Regions from separate parts of the Clostridium sp. LIBA-8553 genome, predicted to be linked through region 1. Evidence: a T-box and tRNA genes for the amino acid it is inferred to sense, from the RefSeq annotation. Region 1 holds a T-box; the other holds one or more tRNA genes.

Region 1 (7,228 bases):
GGGGTTAGTTAGAATGATTAGGTATATATTAGCATTTACATTTTCAGTAGAGATGTTAGGTGCATTATTATTATCAACTCAGTTTATACCTAAGTTTGGATTTTTAAAAGGGGTTTACTATAGTATTTGGCATTCAATTTCAGCTTTTTGTAATGCGGGATTCGACTTATTTGGAGATAATCTAGTTGGCTATGCTAATAATAAAACTGTAATACTAACAATTGCAGCCTTAATTATTATTGGTGGATTAGGATTTACTGTTTGGTCAGAGTTATACAATTTTAAAGGATATAAGAAATTATCTTTACATTCTAAAGTTGTAATAATGATAACAGCAATTCTTTTAATTGGTGGAACTATTCTTATGTTCATCTTTGAATATAATAATCCTAATACTCTTCAAAATATGAGTTTTGGTGATAAAGTGACTAATGCTTTCTTTGCTTCGACAACTACAAGAACTGCTGGTTTTAACTCAATATCTACTACTGATATGACTTTAGCAGGGAAATTTTTAACTATATTATTAATGTTTGTAGGTGGTTCACCAGGATCAACAGCAGGTGGTATAAAGACCGCAACATTTGGTATAGTAGTTCTTACTTTAATCTCTATAATAAGAGGTAGAGAAGATACTGAAGTATTTAAGAAGAGAATTTCAAAAGAATTAGTATATAAGGCTTTTGCCGTTTTATTTATAGGTTTTGGTATAGTTGTACTTGGAACATTAATTTTAGCAGTTACGGAACCAGGGTTCTCACTAGAATATATACTGTATGAAGTTACATCCGCGTTTGCAACAGTTGGTTTAACATTGGGAATGACTCCATACCTTTCAGCAATAGGAAAAATAGTAATAATCATAACTATGTATTTAGGAAGAGTGGGTCCTATGACTGTAGTTTTAGCTTTAACTAATAGAAAGAAACCTAGTGCATACAAATACCCAGAAGATAAAATATTAATAGGATAAGTTAGGAGTGTAAGGCTTATGTCAAGTAAACAATTCGTTATTATAGGATTAGGAAGATTTGGAGCATCAGTAGCTAAGACTTTATATGCTTTAGGTCATGATGTTTTAGCAATTGATTCTAATGAAGATTTAGTTCAAGAAATATCAGATAGTGTAACTCATGCGGTTCAAATGGATGCAACAGATGAAAATGCTTTAAGAACTTTAGGATTAAGAAATTTTGATGTTGCAGTTGTTACTATAGGAGCTAATATACAGGCTAGTGTTATGGCAACATTACTTGTTAAAGAGATGGGAATAAAATATATAATAGCTAAAGGTAACAGTGATCTACATGCTAAGGTTTTATACAAAATAGGAGCAGATAGAGTAATTTTACCTGAGAAGGATATGGGAGTTAGAGTTGCTCATAACTTAGTTTCTTCAAGTATTTTAGATTATATAGAATTATCACCTGACTATTCTATAATTGAAATAGAAAGTCCAAAAGAGTGGTATGGAAAGTCAATGAAAGAATTAAGTTTAAGAAGTAAGTATGGAATAAACGTAATGGCTATTAAGAGACACAATGAAGTTAATATATCTCCAGATGCAGATGACGTTATTAATAAAGATGATATAGTTGTAGCTATAGGATCTGCAGAAGATTTAACAAAATTAGAAGGAAAGATATTTAGACATTAATATCTTTTAGGAAAGGATTATTTGCTTTGTTAGAGATAGAAAGTAAAAATAATAACTTATTTAAAGAGATAAAAAAATTAAAAGAAAAGAAGCATAGAATAAAAAGCAATAAATATATTATTGAAGGTCTAAGATTTGTAGAAGAGGCCATTAAAAGTAAGGTATCCATAGATTCAATAATATTTACAGAGGGTTTTAAAGAAAAAAATCCAGAGTTTTTCTTAAATATTAATGAGGATATAAAACTTATACAAATGAATGGTGCTCTTTTAAAGCAACTTTGCTCAACTGAAAATCCACAAGGGGTTATTGGTGTTATAAACATGCAAAATAAGGAATTAAAAAGTGGAGAGCTTGTTGTTTTAGTAGATAAAGTTCAAGATCCAGGAAACATGGGAACAATTATAAGAACAGCCCATGCAGCAGGGGCAGCTGGAATAGTTATGACAAAAGGTACTGTTGATATATATAATGATAAAACATTAAGATCAACAATGGGTTCAATATTTTATATTCCAGTTGTTGAGGATGATTCTTTAGAATATGTAAAATCATTGAAAGAAGATGGATATAGGCTTGTAGTAAGTTCGCTTCAAGGAAAAAATAATTTCTTTGAGGAGAATCTACAAGGAAAGATTATGATTGCTGTTGGCAATGAGGGAAATGGTGTTAGTGATGAGATATATGAAATTGCTGATATAAAGGTTAAAATTCCTATGCCAGGTGAGGCAGAATCATTAAATGTGGCTGTAGCTACTTCTATAATGATATATGAAAAAATAAGACAATCATTTAATTTAAATTAAGGGGAAAATATATTCTCCTTAATTTTTTTGTATAGGTATAAACTTTAATTGCTATTTTAGGAAATACGAATCATAAAAGGTTAAAATATAATAAATCCCTTGATTATGCATAGTATTATATGTATAATATACTTTGAATTGAATAGATAAAAACATTGATAGAGAGAGTAGATGTAGTAATTTCTTTTCAGGGAAAAGATGCCATAGACTGAAAGCATTTTAAGAAAACTATATTGAAGTTCACTCTGGAGTTCTAACTGTGAAATTTAAAGTAGCAGTTAGCGGCATGGTCGTTATTTAAAATTAAGTGAGTACTAATTTATTTTAGTGCTAATTAGGGTGGTACCACGGATATGAATACCCCGTCCCTTGTGTTTATAGGGATGGGGTTTATTTTATTTTCTTGGAGTTGTGTCAATACTAGAAAAGTGACAATAAAAGGGCCATATAACCTTATAATATTTAAAATAAGGGCTAATTTAATAAAAGAAGATTTTTATATTTAGATAAAACATACTTTAATTCAGTAAAGATTTTTAATTATATTGAATTTGAGTTTACTTTATCTAGGCAAGTAGAACCTTTAATAGGAATATTACGGTTCCAAGAGCTTTAAGATAAAATCTAATATATTAAGTATATATCAGGAAAGGAGAATAAAAATGCAAGATAAGTTAAATCAAATTAAAGAATTAGCTTTAGTAGAAATTAAAGAAGCTAAAGATAGTACTACTATTGAAGCAATAAGAGTTAAATATCTTGGTAAAAAGGGAGAGCTTACAACTATATTAAGAGGAATGGGAGCTCTATCTAAAGAGGAGAGACCAGTAGTTGGTAAATTAGCTAATGAAGTAAGAGAGGCTTTAGAAGTTGAGTTAGAAGCTGTAATAAAAGCTGTTAAAGAAGCTGAAAAACAAGAAAAGTTAAAAAATGAAGTAATAGATATTTCAATGCCTGGAAAGAAACAAACAATAGGAAAGAAACATCCATTAGAGCAAACTTTAGATGAAATGAAGAAAATATTCGTTTCAATGGGATTTGCTATAGAAGATGGTCCAGAAGTTGAGAAAGATTACTACAACTTCGAGGCTTTAAATATTCCTAAAAATCATCCAGCTAGAAGTGAGCAAGATACGTTCTACATAAATGATAATGTAGTTTTAAGAACTCAAACTTCTCCAGTTCAAGCTAGAGTTATGGAAAAACAACAGCCACCAATAAAAATGATATCACCAGGTAAAGTGTTCAGATCAGATGCTGTTGATGCTACACACTCACCAATATTCTATCAAATGGAAGGTCTTGTTATAGATAAAGATATAACTTTCGCAGATCTTAAAGGAACTTTAGAGTTATTTGCTAAGAAAATGTTTGGTGATAAGGTTAAAACTAAGTTCAGACCACACCATTTCCCATTCACTGAGCCATCAGCTGAAATGGATGCTACATGCTTTGTATGTAACGGAAAAGGATGTAAAGTATGTAAAGGAGAAGGTTGGATAGAAATACTAGGTTGCGGTATGGTTCACCCTCAAGTTTTAAGAAACTGTGGAATAGATCCAGAAGTTTATAGTGGATTTGCATTCGGTTTCGGTGTAGACAGAATGGTTATGCTTAAGTATGGAATAGATGATATAAGATTATTATACGAAAGTGATATGAGATTCTTAAATCAATTCTAGTTTTAAAATAGGAGGTAAAAAAGATGAAAGTACCATTTAATTGGCTTAAAGATTACGTTGATATAGATATGACAGCAGAAGAGTTAGGCGATGCTTTAACTTTATCTGGATCAAAAGTAGAAGAGGTCGTAACTGCTGGAGCAGAAATAGAAAATATAGTTACTTGTCAAATAGATAAAATAGAACAACATCCAGATGCTGAAAAGCTTAAAATTTGTCAAGTAAACATAGGATCAGAAATGATTCAAATAGTAACAGCTGCGGATAATATGAAAGAACATGATAAAGTTCCAGTAGCTTTACATGGCGCAATATTAGCTGATGGAAGCAAAATCAAAAAAGGTAAATTAAGAGGAGAAGTTTCAAACGGAATGTTCTGTTCAGAAGAAGAATTAGGAATTGCTGACGGAAAAGAAGTTATTGGACTTATGATTTTACCAGAGGATGCTCCAATTGGAGTTTGTATAAAAGAATATTTAGGACTTAATAAACAAGTTTTAGATTTCGAAATAACTTCAAATAGACCAGATTGTTTAAGTGTTCTTGGAATGGCTAGAGAAACTGCTGCAACAACAAGAAAAACTTATAGAATGCCAAACACTAAGTTTGAAGTTAAATGTGATAAAAATATAAATGATGAAATAAAAGTTACAGTTAATGATGAACTTTGTAACAGATATATGGCTAGAGGAGTTAAGAATGTAAAAGTAGCTCCATCACCAACTTGGATGCAAGAAAGATTATTAGATGCTGGTGTAAGACCAATAAACAACATAGTTGATATTACTAACTTTGTTATGTTAGAGCTTGGTCAACCAATGCATGCTTTTGATAGAAGAGAGTTAAAAGCTTCTAACATAGTAGTTGAAAGAGCTAAAGATGGAGAAAAATTCACAACTTTAGATGAAGTTGAAAGAGAATTAACTTCAGATGTTCTTTGCATAAAAGATGGAGAAGAAATAGTTGCTTTAGCTGGTATAATGGGTGGATTAAACTCAGGTGTTAAGGATGATACTACTGAAATAGTATTTGAATCAGCTAACTTTGATGGAACAAATATAAGAGTTAACTCTAAAAACTTAGGATTAAGAACTGAAAGTTCATCAAGATTTGAAAAAGACATAGATCCAAACTTAGCAGTTTTAGCTTTAGACAGAGCATGTGCTCTAGTTGAAGAATTAGGTTGTGGAGAAGTTATGGAAGGAACTATAGATGTCTACAACAATGTTAAAGAAGAGAAAACTTTAGAAGTAAGCGTTAGCTGGATAAACAAATTCTTAGGAACTTCACTAGAAGCAGAAGAAATGAAAAAATGTTTAGACAGCTTAGATTTAAAAACTAATATAAATGGAGATACATTAGAAATTTTAGTACCTACATTTAGAATAGATGTTGATATAAGAGAAGATGTTGCAGAGGAAGTTGCAAGAATCTATGGATATAATAATATTCCAGCTACATTAATATCAACTAGCACAGAAAAAGAAGCTAAGGACAAAAAACAATTATTAGATGAAAAAGTTATAGATGCAATGTTAGCATCAGGATTAAATCAATCTATAAGTTATTCATTTGTAAGTCCAAAGGTATTTGATAAAATATGCTTACCAGAAGATAGTGAGCTTAGAAATGTTGTTAAAATAAAGAATCCATTAGGAGAAGACTACAGTGTAATGAGAACTTCAACACTTCCTTCAATGATGGAATCTTTAGCTAGAAACTATTCAAGAAGTAATGATATAGTTAGATTATTTGAAATAGGTAAAACTTATATACCAAATTCAGATGAAAATGAATTACCAACTGAAAGAAACATATTAACAATTGGTATATATGGACAATGCGATTATTTTGACTTAAAAGGAATAGTTGAAAACTTATTAGATACATTAGGACTTAAGAGTGCATCATTCAAGAGAATGAGTGAAAATCCAAGCTACCATCCAGGAAAAACTGCTGAGTTAGTTTTAGGAAGAACTTCATTAGGAGTTTTAGGAGAAATTCATCCAGATGTTAATGATAACTATGGAGTAGATGTTCCTTGCTATGTAGCAGAATTAGATTTAGATGCTATGTACAACTTCTCAAAAACTGAAAAAGCTTATAAGCCATTACCTAAGTACCCAGCAATAACTAGAGATATAGCTTTACTTGTTGATGATGCTGTTTTAGTTCAAGAAATTGAAGAGGCTATAAGAAAAGCTGGTGGTCAAGTAGTTGAAAAAGTTGAGTTGTTTGACGTTTATAAGGGAGCTCAAATACCAGAAGGCAAGAAGAGTATTGCATATGCTATAGCTTATAGAGATCCAAGTAAAACTTTAAAAGATAAAGAAATAAACAAAGTTCATGATAAAATATTAAGAGCTTTAGAGTATAAATTAGGCGCTCAATTAAGAGAGCAATAATAGTTTTAAATATGTTATGTATATGATAAAATGTACATAACATATTTTTTATTATGGAAGTAAGAGGTGTTTAAGGAAGTATGGCGACTGTTACGGTAACAATAAACGGCGTTGAATATAATTTAAAAGGCCAGGAAGATGGAGAATATTTAAAAAAAGTAGCTGGATACTTAGAAGAAAAAATACAAGCTATGTTAGCAAAGAATAATAAACTAAGTGCACCAGCAGTAGTTTCTTTAGCAGCTCTAAACATAGCTGATGAGTTATTTAAAGGAAACGAAGAATATAATCAATTAATAGATTACTATGAAAAAGTTAAAGCAGAATTAGAGAATTCTAAGAAAGAGGTAGAAGAACTTCAAGAATTAGAAGGAAAAAGTATAGCCTTAAAGGAAGAGCTTGAAAAGATTAATTCAGAAAAATTAGACTTAGAAAGTACTATTAAATCTTTAGAGGAAGCTAAGAAGAACTTTGAAAAGGAATCTCAAGAGTTTAAAAAGCAATGTGACGACTTAAATGATAAAACTTCTAAATTAAAAGAAGAATTAAAGGTTTCACAGACAAATCTTAATAATTCAAAAAATGATGCTAATCAATTAAGAAAAGAAATTGAAAAATTAAGAAGTGAGAACACTAGCTTAAAATCTTCAAAGGACAAGCTTAGAAGTGAAAATGATA
Region 2 (7,228 bases), 620 kb from region 1:
AAGGACTAGTACTCATAAATACATTTTTATAAAACTCTATTTCCTCAATAAATTTTTCATCATTAACATGCATCCAAGCAGTTTGAGTTAAGCTTGGCAATGTTTTGTGAGCACTCATTACCACCATATCAGCTTTTAATTCTTGTACACTTTTAGGTAATAATTTATTAAATCCAAAATGCGCACCATGAGCTGAATCTATGGCAATTTTCAAATTAGCCTCTCTAGCTATTTTTACTGTTTCATCTATATTGACACCAACTCCATAATAGTTAGGATAAGTTAATATTATTCCTTTTAAATCTTTATTTAAATCTATTTGGCTCTTTAAATGATTTAAATCTATTCCCACTGGTGCCTTTAATTTTGAATGAAATATATTATTTATAAAAACTGGTTTTAACTTTCTCATTATTATTCCATTCATTATGCTTTTGTGACAGTTTCTTTCAACTAAGATTTTATCCCCTTCTTTAAACAAAGAAAAAATCATTATTAAATTTCCACAAGTACTTCCATTAACTAAAAAATAGCTTTTTTTACTATTATATAATTTAGAAAGCTTTTCTTCAGCCTCCTTAATTATGCCCTCTGGATGCTGAAGGTTGTCTAATCCTTCAACTTCAGTTAAATCACCTTGTAAAAGTATTTGTTCTAAATTCTTAAATCCTCTTCCCATTTTATGTCCTGGCATTGAGAAAGGGATTATTTCTTCCTTTAAGTAACTTGATATTCCATCAATTATAGGAATATTTTTCAACGCTATCCTCTCCTCTATTTATCCTAATTTCTTCTTATAAATCTCTTCTTTTAATCTATTTTTATAGAATTCATAAAACTCACTATTTGCATCACAACTTATAGCTTTTTTCTCACATTCTGTGCATATTAATTTTCCTCGTATCATTATACCACAGCCTTCTTTTCCACAAATTATACAAATTGATTTACTCATAGATAACACTCCTTAAAATTCTGTTTTTCTATATTTTTTCCAAATGGTATTTTTCTATACATACTATGCTACAAAAATATTTAAGTAAATAAAAATAAATATTTTTTTTATTGTAGCACAAACTAAAGTTATAAATATTTAGGAGGTTTTTTCAATGAGACAGGAAGTTATTTCTTATTTATCTACAGAAAAAGAAGATTTATTTAATCTTTGCAAATTTCTACATGATAACCCTGAAGAAAGCTACAAAGAGTATGATGCTTGTAAATATATATGTAATTTCCTAAGAGATAGAGATTTTAAAGTAACAGAGAAGTTCTTAGACTTAGATACTTCTTTCTATGCTGAAAAAGGAAATGGATACCCTAAGATATGCTTTTTATGTGAATATGATGCTATTAAATCTAAAGGCGGCCATATAACTGGCCATAATCTTCTTAGTACAATTTCAATTACAAGTGCCTTAGGTTTAGGCAAAGTTATTGAAAAGTCTGGTGGAACCGTAGTATTAATAGGATGCCCTGGAGAATATTTAGGTGGAACTAAAGCAACTTTTGTTAGACAAGGTGTATTTGATGATATAGATGTAGTTTTAACAGCACACCCAGATGTCACTACTTCTGAAAGTGGTACATCTAAAGCGATTATTCCTCTAAAAGTGACTTTTAAAGGAAAGGATGGATTAAGCTTTTTAGATTTTGATAGTTTTACATCTTTAGATGGTACTATGTTAACTTTTAATGTAATAAATGCTTTATCTAAGGGATTTTGTAAAGAAGCTAATATACATACTATTTTATCTCAAGGTGGTGTTACTCCGCTTCTAAGACCTACTGAATCAGAAGGCAAGTTATATATAAGAGCAGAAAATACAAAAATAGCAAAATGTATAGAAAATAAAATCAGAAATATAGTTTCTTGTATTTCTGATACTATGAATTTAGAAAGCTGCGTTCAACTTTATGAACCTCCAAACGAGGAACTTTTATCAAACCAAATCTTAAATAGATTATATAGCCATAATTTAAAAGAAAATGGAATAATAAATATAGGAAAACCAAGAGATATAGATGCAGGACTTTCACTTGGAGCTGTAAGTCATAAGGTTCCATGTATTCACCCTTATATAAACATAATTGATGATATAAATATTAAATATGGAACTAAAGAATTTGCTGATGCAACAATATCAGGCTTTGCTCAAGAACAAGCACTCTCAGCCTCTTATTCACTTATTTCTACAGCTTTAGATCTTATAGAAAGTGATTTCTTACTTTCAGAGATTAAAGAAACATTTAATTTATCTAAAGAAAGTTTATATTAAAAAAAGAGAGTCTTAAAACTCTCTTTTTTATTAACTAGCTATGCTCTTTTCTAATTTATCAACAAGCTCTCTGCTTGGCTTAAAATAGAACTTATGATATCTGTCATCTTTTTTATATACACAACAATAATGACCTGTTACATCTAATAAACTACAAACATATTTTCTACAAGAAGAAGTTTTAAATTCTCTTGCTTTTTTAGAATCATCTTTTCCTAAATAAACAATATTATTTATCTTAACATTTTCTAATGTTGATTGTTCATTAGACTTCATTTTATGAATCATTAGTTGGTTAGCTACAATAGAATATTTATAGCTTGTATTACATTTTCTATACTCTCTAAAGAATATAACTAATGTTAAGACTAAAAATATTGGATCTGTTATTGTTTCTGCTCTAAAAGATTCAATTTTAAAATTTCCAAAAAAATTTGATAGGCTTATAGCTAAACTCATACAAATTATACTAATTACAATAGCTACATCCCTTCTTTTTTTGACTATTTCCTTGTGCATAGTGCCCATTTAAAAATCCCCCGACTTTTAATATTATAAACAAAACACATTATACTAATTTTCATAAATTAATTCTACCTAGATAAAGGTAAAATTTTATTGATTTTAATCTAAATTCTTCATATTTAAAGTTTATATCAATTGTATTGCTTGTACCTCATTATTTCTGTTGCTTTCTTTATTATATATAAATTAATTGCAAAAATTCTCTTGATTTTATCTTAAATAACTTGTTTAATGGTAGTTGGAACACTAATATAACTTAATACTTTGGGAGGGAGAAAATGATTCAAATATATAAATCTTTAAGTGAAAATGATGGGACTTTAAAGAAAATTGATTCCCTTGAACCAGGTTGTTGGGTTAATATAATCGCACCTTCTCAAGAGGAGCTACTTCTTATTTCTAAAAAAACTGGAGTTCCTTTGGAATTTTTAAAAGCATCTTTAGATGATGAAGAGACTTCTCGTATAGAAATAGAAGGCGATTTTATATTAATAATAGTCGATATTCCTTTTACAGAAATGGAGGATAACTCCTTAACATATGATACTTATCCATTAGCAATAATTCATACTAAAAATGAATTAATTACTGTATGTTTAAAAAATAGTAAGGTATTAACCGACTTCTCTTCAAATAAAGTTCGTAATTTTTACTCTTTTAAAAAATCAAGATTTATTTTACAAATTCTAAATAGAGTTTCTACATATTATCTTTTATATTTAAGACAAATTGATAAAAAAAGTATTATGATAGAAAAACGACTTCACAAATCTATGAAAAACAGAGAGTTAGTTCAATTGCACTCATTAAGTAAATCATTAGTATATTTTTCAACATCCTTGAAATCTAATGAAATAACATTGGAAAAGATGTTGAAGCTTGACGTTATTCAAAGATATGAAGAAGATAAAGATGTCTTAGAAGATGTAATAATAGAAAATAAACAGGCTATTGAAATGACTGAAATATATAGTAACATTTTAGGCAGTACTATGGATTTCTTTGCTTCTGTTATTTCTAATAATCTAAACATAGTAATGAAATTCTTAGCTTCTGTTACAATACTTATGTCAGTATTAACTGTTATTTCAGGTATATATGGAATGAATTTTGACTATATACCATTATTACACCATCCAAATGGATTTTTTATAGTTATGACTCTATCTATAATACTTTGTGGTGTAATAGCATTTATATTATATAAAAAAGATATGTTTTAAATTACATGTAAACATAGAAAAATTTAAGCATATAATTAACTAAAAGAGTATTGAGAGCAATTTTGCTCTCTATTTTTTTAGGAGGTTTTATGATGAAATTTCAAAAACTCAAAATTGGAGATACAATCGGTATTGTTTCTCCTGCTAGTGGAGATAATCCTGATGTAATAAACTACAATATATCTTCATTTAAAAACCTAGGCTTTAAAATTAAAGAAGGGAAACATTTAAGAAAGAAAAATGACTACTTAGCTGCTTCAGATAAAGAGCGTGCTGAGGATTTAATGAGAATGTTTGAAGATAAAGATGTAAAGGCAATAGTAGCTTATAGAGGTGGTTATGGATGTATAAGAATTTTACCTTATTTAGATATTGGATTAATTAAAAAAAATCCTAAAATTTTATGTGGTTATAGCGATTTAACTGTTCTCTTAAACTATATATCACAAAAAACAGGATTAGTAACGTTTCATGGTCCAATGATAAATTCTAAGATCAACTCAGATGAATTAACTAAGAATAGTTTTCTATCAATGTTAACTGATGAAAGCAATTTAATTAACATACCTACCAAAGATTTTAAGATAATAAATAAAGATTTGTTTAGAGGAACTCTTTGTGGAGGAAATTTAACAATGCTATGTAGTTCTCTCGGAACTCCTTATGAAATAAATACTAGAAATAAAATACTTATGCTTGAGGATATAAACGAAGAAAATTACGCTATAGATAGATCTTTAATACAACTAAAACTTTCAGGAAAATTAGATTCATGTAGAGCCTTTTTAATAGGTCACTTTACTCCGTATAACCCCAAAACAATTAATACTATCATTTCTATATTATCACCTTATAATAAACCAATAATATATAATATGCCTTTTGGACATGATTATCCTAATATAAGTCTTCCGATTAGCTCTTCTATATTATTTGATCCAACTAAAGAAAAATTAATAATAAAATATTAGTAAAATGAAAAAAGTGGATTTATCAAAGATAAATCCACTTAATCCTTAGTGTTTGGAATAAAATTTAGTGTGTATATGTAAATTTCTACAAAGCAAAAACCTCAGTAAATTTACTGAGGTTTTTTATGGAGGCGCCACCCGGATTTGAACCGGGGAATAAAGGTTTTGCAGACCTCTGCCTTACCACTTGGCTATAGCGCCACACTGGTGGCTCGAGCAGGAATCGAACCAGCGACACGAGGATTTTCAGTCCTCTGCTCTACCGACTGAGCTATCGAGCCTTACCACCAAAGAGCAATTGCTCTTCACAAGTATTAATTATATAGATATATCTGCAATATGTCAACATGTTTTTTGAAAATTTTATATGTTTTTTTATAAAAATATACTTATTCAATTAATATCTACTAAAAAATACAATATTACATCAAAAAAACATCTCTTTGTAGCCATATTATTAATTCTACTTAATAAAATACTTTTCTGTGATAAAGATCTACTCAGCTAAAAAATAATTGTCTATATTTTTATTATATTCTCATACCTAAAATTTGTTCACCTAATTTATACAATTTAAATTAATTATATCTGTTTATAAAATTTATTTAAAAAGTTATCAACATATAAAATGAATTATATTTTATCAACACAATTTTATTATACTTTTCAGTTGTGTTTTAGGTGAATATTAATTTTTAGATAAAACTATAAAACCACCTTAATAATTAATTCTAATAACTATTAATTTCAAGCTGTCACCGTTCCTAGATAAATTTAAATAAAATTCAGAGGCCTAATAAGATTTCTACATTAAACCTTATTTTATCTACTTAAGATAATGACATCATGAATTTTTATAATGAATTCTCTCTTTGGTTTGTTTAAATATATAAGTTCAAAATACAAAATTGAAAATTTTGATTTTATCTTAAAATTAGTAGGTTGAAGAAATGGTTAAAAATTAATACTGATTTAAAAATAATTCAGCTCCTAAATAACACTTTCAAAAAGTTAAATTTATTTATATCCTTTGCTTAATTTATTATATTAAATATTATAAGTTTTATGACAAGCACTTACTACTCTGAAAGTTATCCACAAAAACAATTTATTTTTTTTAGTTTTAAATTCTGTGGATAATTTTTAAAATAAAAATATCCACAGAAAAAATTATTCTAAAAGAATAAAGTTTTCATGTGGATATCTTAATATTTCACAAAATAAAAAAGCTTGAATTAAAATTCAAGCTTTATCTTACCTAGCGACCATCTACTCTCCCACACAGTCTCCCGTGCAGTACCATCGACCGTAAAAGGCTTAACCGTCGTGTTCGAAATGGGAACGGGTGTTACCCTTAAACGCATCATCACTAGATTTGGCTCCTCGAAGAGGACTCGAACCTCCAGCCTATCGGTTAACAGCCGAGTGCTCCACCATTGAGCTATCGAGGAATACTGACCTGGCGACCACCTACTCTCCCACACAGTCTCCCGTGCAGTACCATCGGCTTCTAAAGGCTTAACCGTCGTGTTCGGAATGGGAACGGGTGTTACCCTAAAGAACATCATCACCAGATTATTAGAAAGATTTTGTTCTTTCAAAATTGCACATAATTAATACTATATTTGGTCAAGCCCTCGATCTATTAGTATCAGTCAGCTGAACATGTTACCATGCTTACACCCCTGACCTATCAACCTTGTGTTCTTCAAGGGATCTTACTAGCTTACGCTATGGGAAATCTCATCTTGAGGTTGGCTTCACGCTTAGATGCTTTCAGCGTTTATCCATTCCCGACTTAGCTACCCAGCTGTGCTCCTGGCGGAACAACTGGTACACCAGAGGTCAGTCCATCCCGGTCCTCTCGTACTAAGGACAGCTCCTCTCAAATTTCCTACGCCCGCGACGGATAGGGACCGAACTGTCTCACGACGTTCTGAACCCAGCTCGCGTGCCGCTTTAATGGGCGAACAGCCCAACCCTTGGGACCTACTTCAGCCCCAGGATGCGACGAGCCGACATCGAGGTGCCAAACCTCCCCGTCGATGTGGACTCTTGGGGGAGATCAGCCTGTTATCCCCGAGGTAGCTTTTATCCGTTGAGCGATGGCCCTCCCACGAGGTACCACCGGATCACTAAGCCCGACTTTCGTCCCTGCTCCACTTGTGGGTGTCGCAGTCAGGCTCCCTTCTGCCTTTGCACTCTACGAACGATTTCCGACCGTTCTGAG

Evidence for each region. A T-box is a leader RNA that pairs with one kind of tRNA and senses whether it is charged. The one in region 1 lies ahead of pheS (phenylalanine--tRNA ligase subunit alpha), so its partner is inferred to be a tRNA-Phe.
Region 2: it has a tRNA-Phe gene. The T-box ahead of pheS (phenylalanine--tRNA ligase subunit alpha) is inferred to sense a tRNA for this amino acid. The anticodon was not compared.

What each region holds. Positions count from the first base shown of each region.
Region 1 covers NZ_CM173489.1:2,630,319-2,637,546, reverse strand. Annotated here, with positions in the region: gene AC2JAQ_RS11705 (TrkH family potassium uptake protein) at 1-973, shown strand, start outside; gene AC2JAQ_RS11700 (potassium channel family protein) at 992-1,657, shown strand; gene AC2JAQ_RS11695 (TrmH family RNA methyltransferase) at 1,684-2,463, shown strand; T-box leader at 2,610-2,836, shown strand; gene pheS (phenylalanine--tRNA ligase subunit alpha) at 3,126-4,145, shown strand; gene pheT (phenylalanine--tRNA ligase subunit beta) at 4,169-6,550, shown strand; gene AC2JAQ_RS11680 (cell division protein ZapA) at 6,631-7,228, shown strand, end outside.
Region 2 covers NZ_CM173489.1:3,247,076-3,254,303, forward strand. Annotated here, with positions in the region: gene AC2JAQ_RS14765 (aminotransferase class I/II-fold pyridoxal phosphate-dependent enzyme) at 1-760, opposite strand, end outside; gene AC2JAQ_RS14770 (sigma factor G inhibitor Gin) at 779-955, opposite strand; gene AC2JAQ_RS14775 (zinc-binding metallopeptidase family protein) at 1,110-2,279, shown strand; gene AC2JAQ_RS14780 (DUF6106 family protein) at 2,310-2,807, opposite strand; gene AC2JAQ_RS14785 (magnesium transporter CorA family protein) at 3,083-4,027, shown strand; gene AC2JAQ_RS14790 (S66 peptidase family protein) at 4,117-4,998, shown strand; tRNA gene AC2JAQ_RS14795 (tRNA-Cys) at 5,125-5,199, opposite strand; tRNA gene AC2JAQ_RS14800 (tRNA-Phe) at 5,204-5,279, opposite strand; rRNA gene rrf (5S ribosomal RNA) at 6,255-6,372, opposite strand; tRNA gene AC2JAQ_RS14810 (tRNA-Asn) at 6,375-6,449, opposite strand; rRNA gene rrf (5S ribosomal RNA) at 6,456-6,573, opposite strand; rRNA gene AC2JAQ_RS14820 (23S ribosomal RNA) at 6,624-7,228, opposite strand, start outside.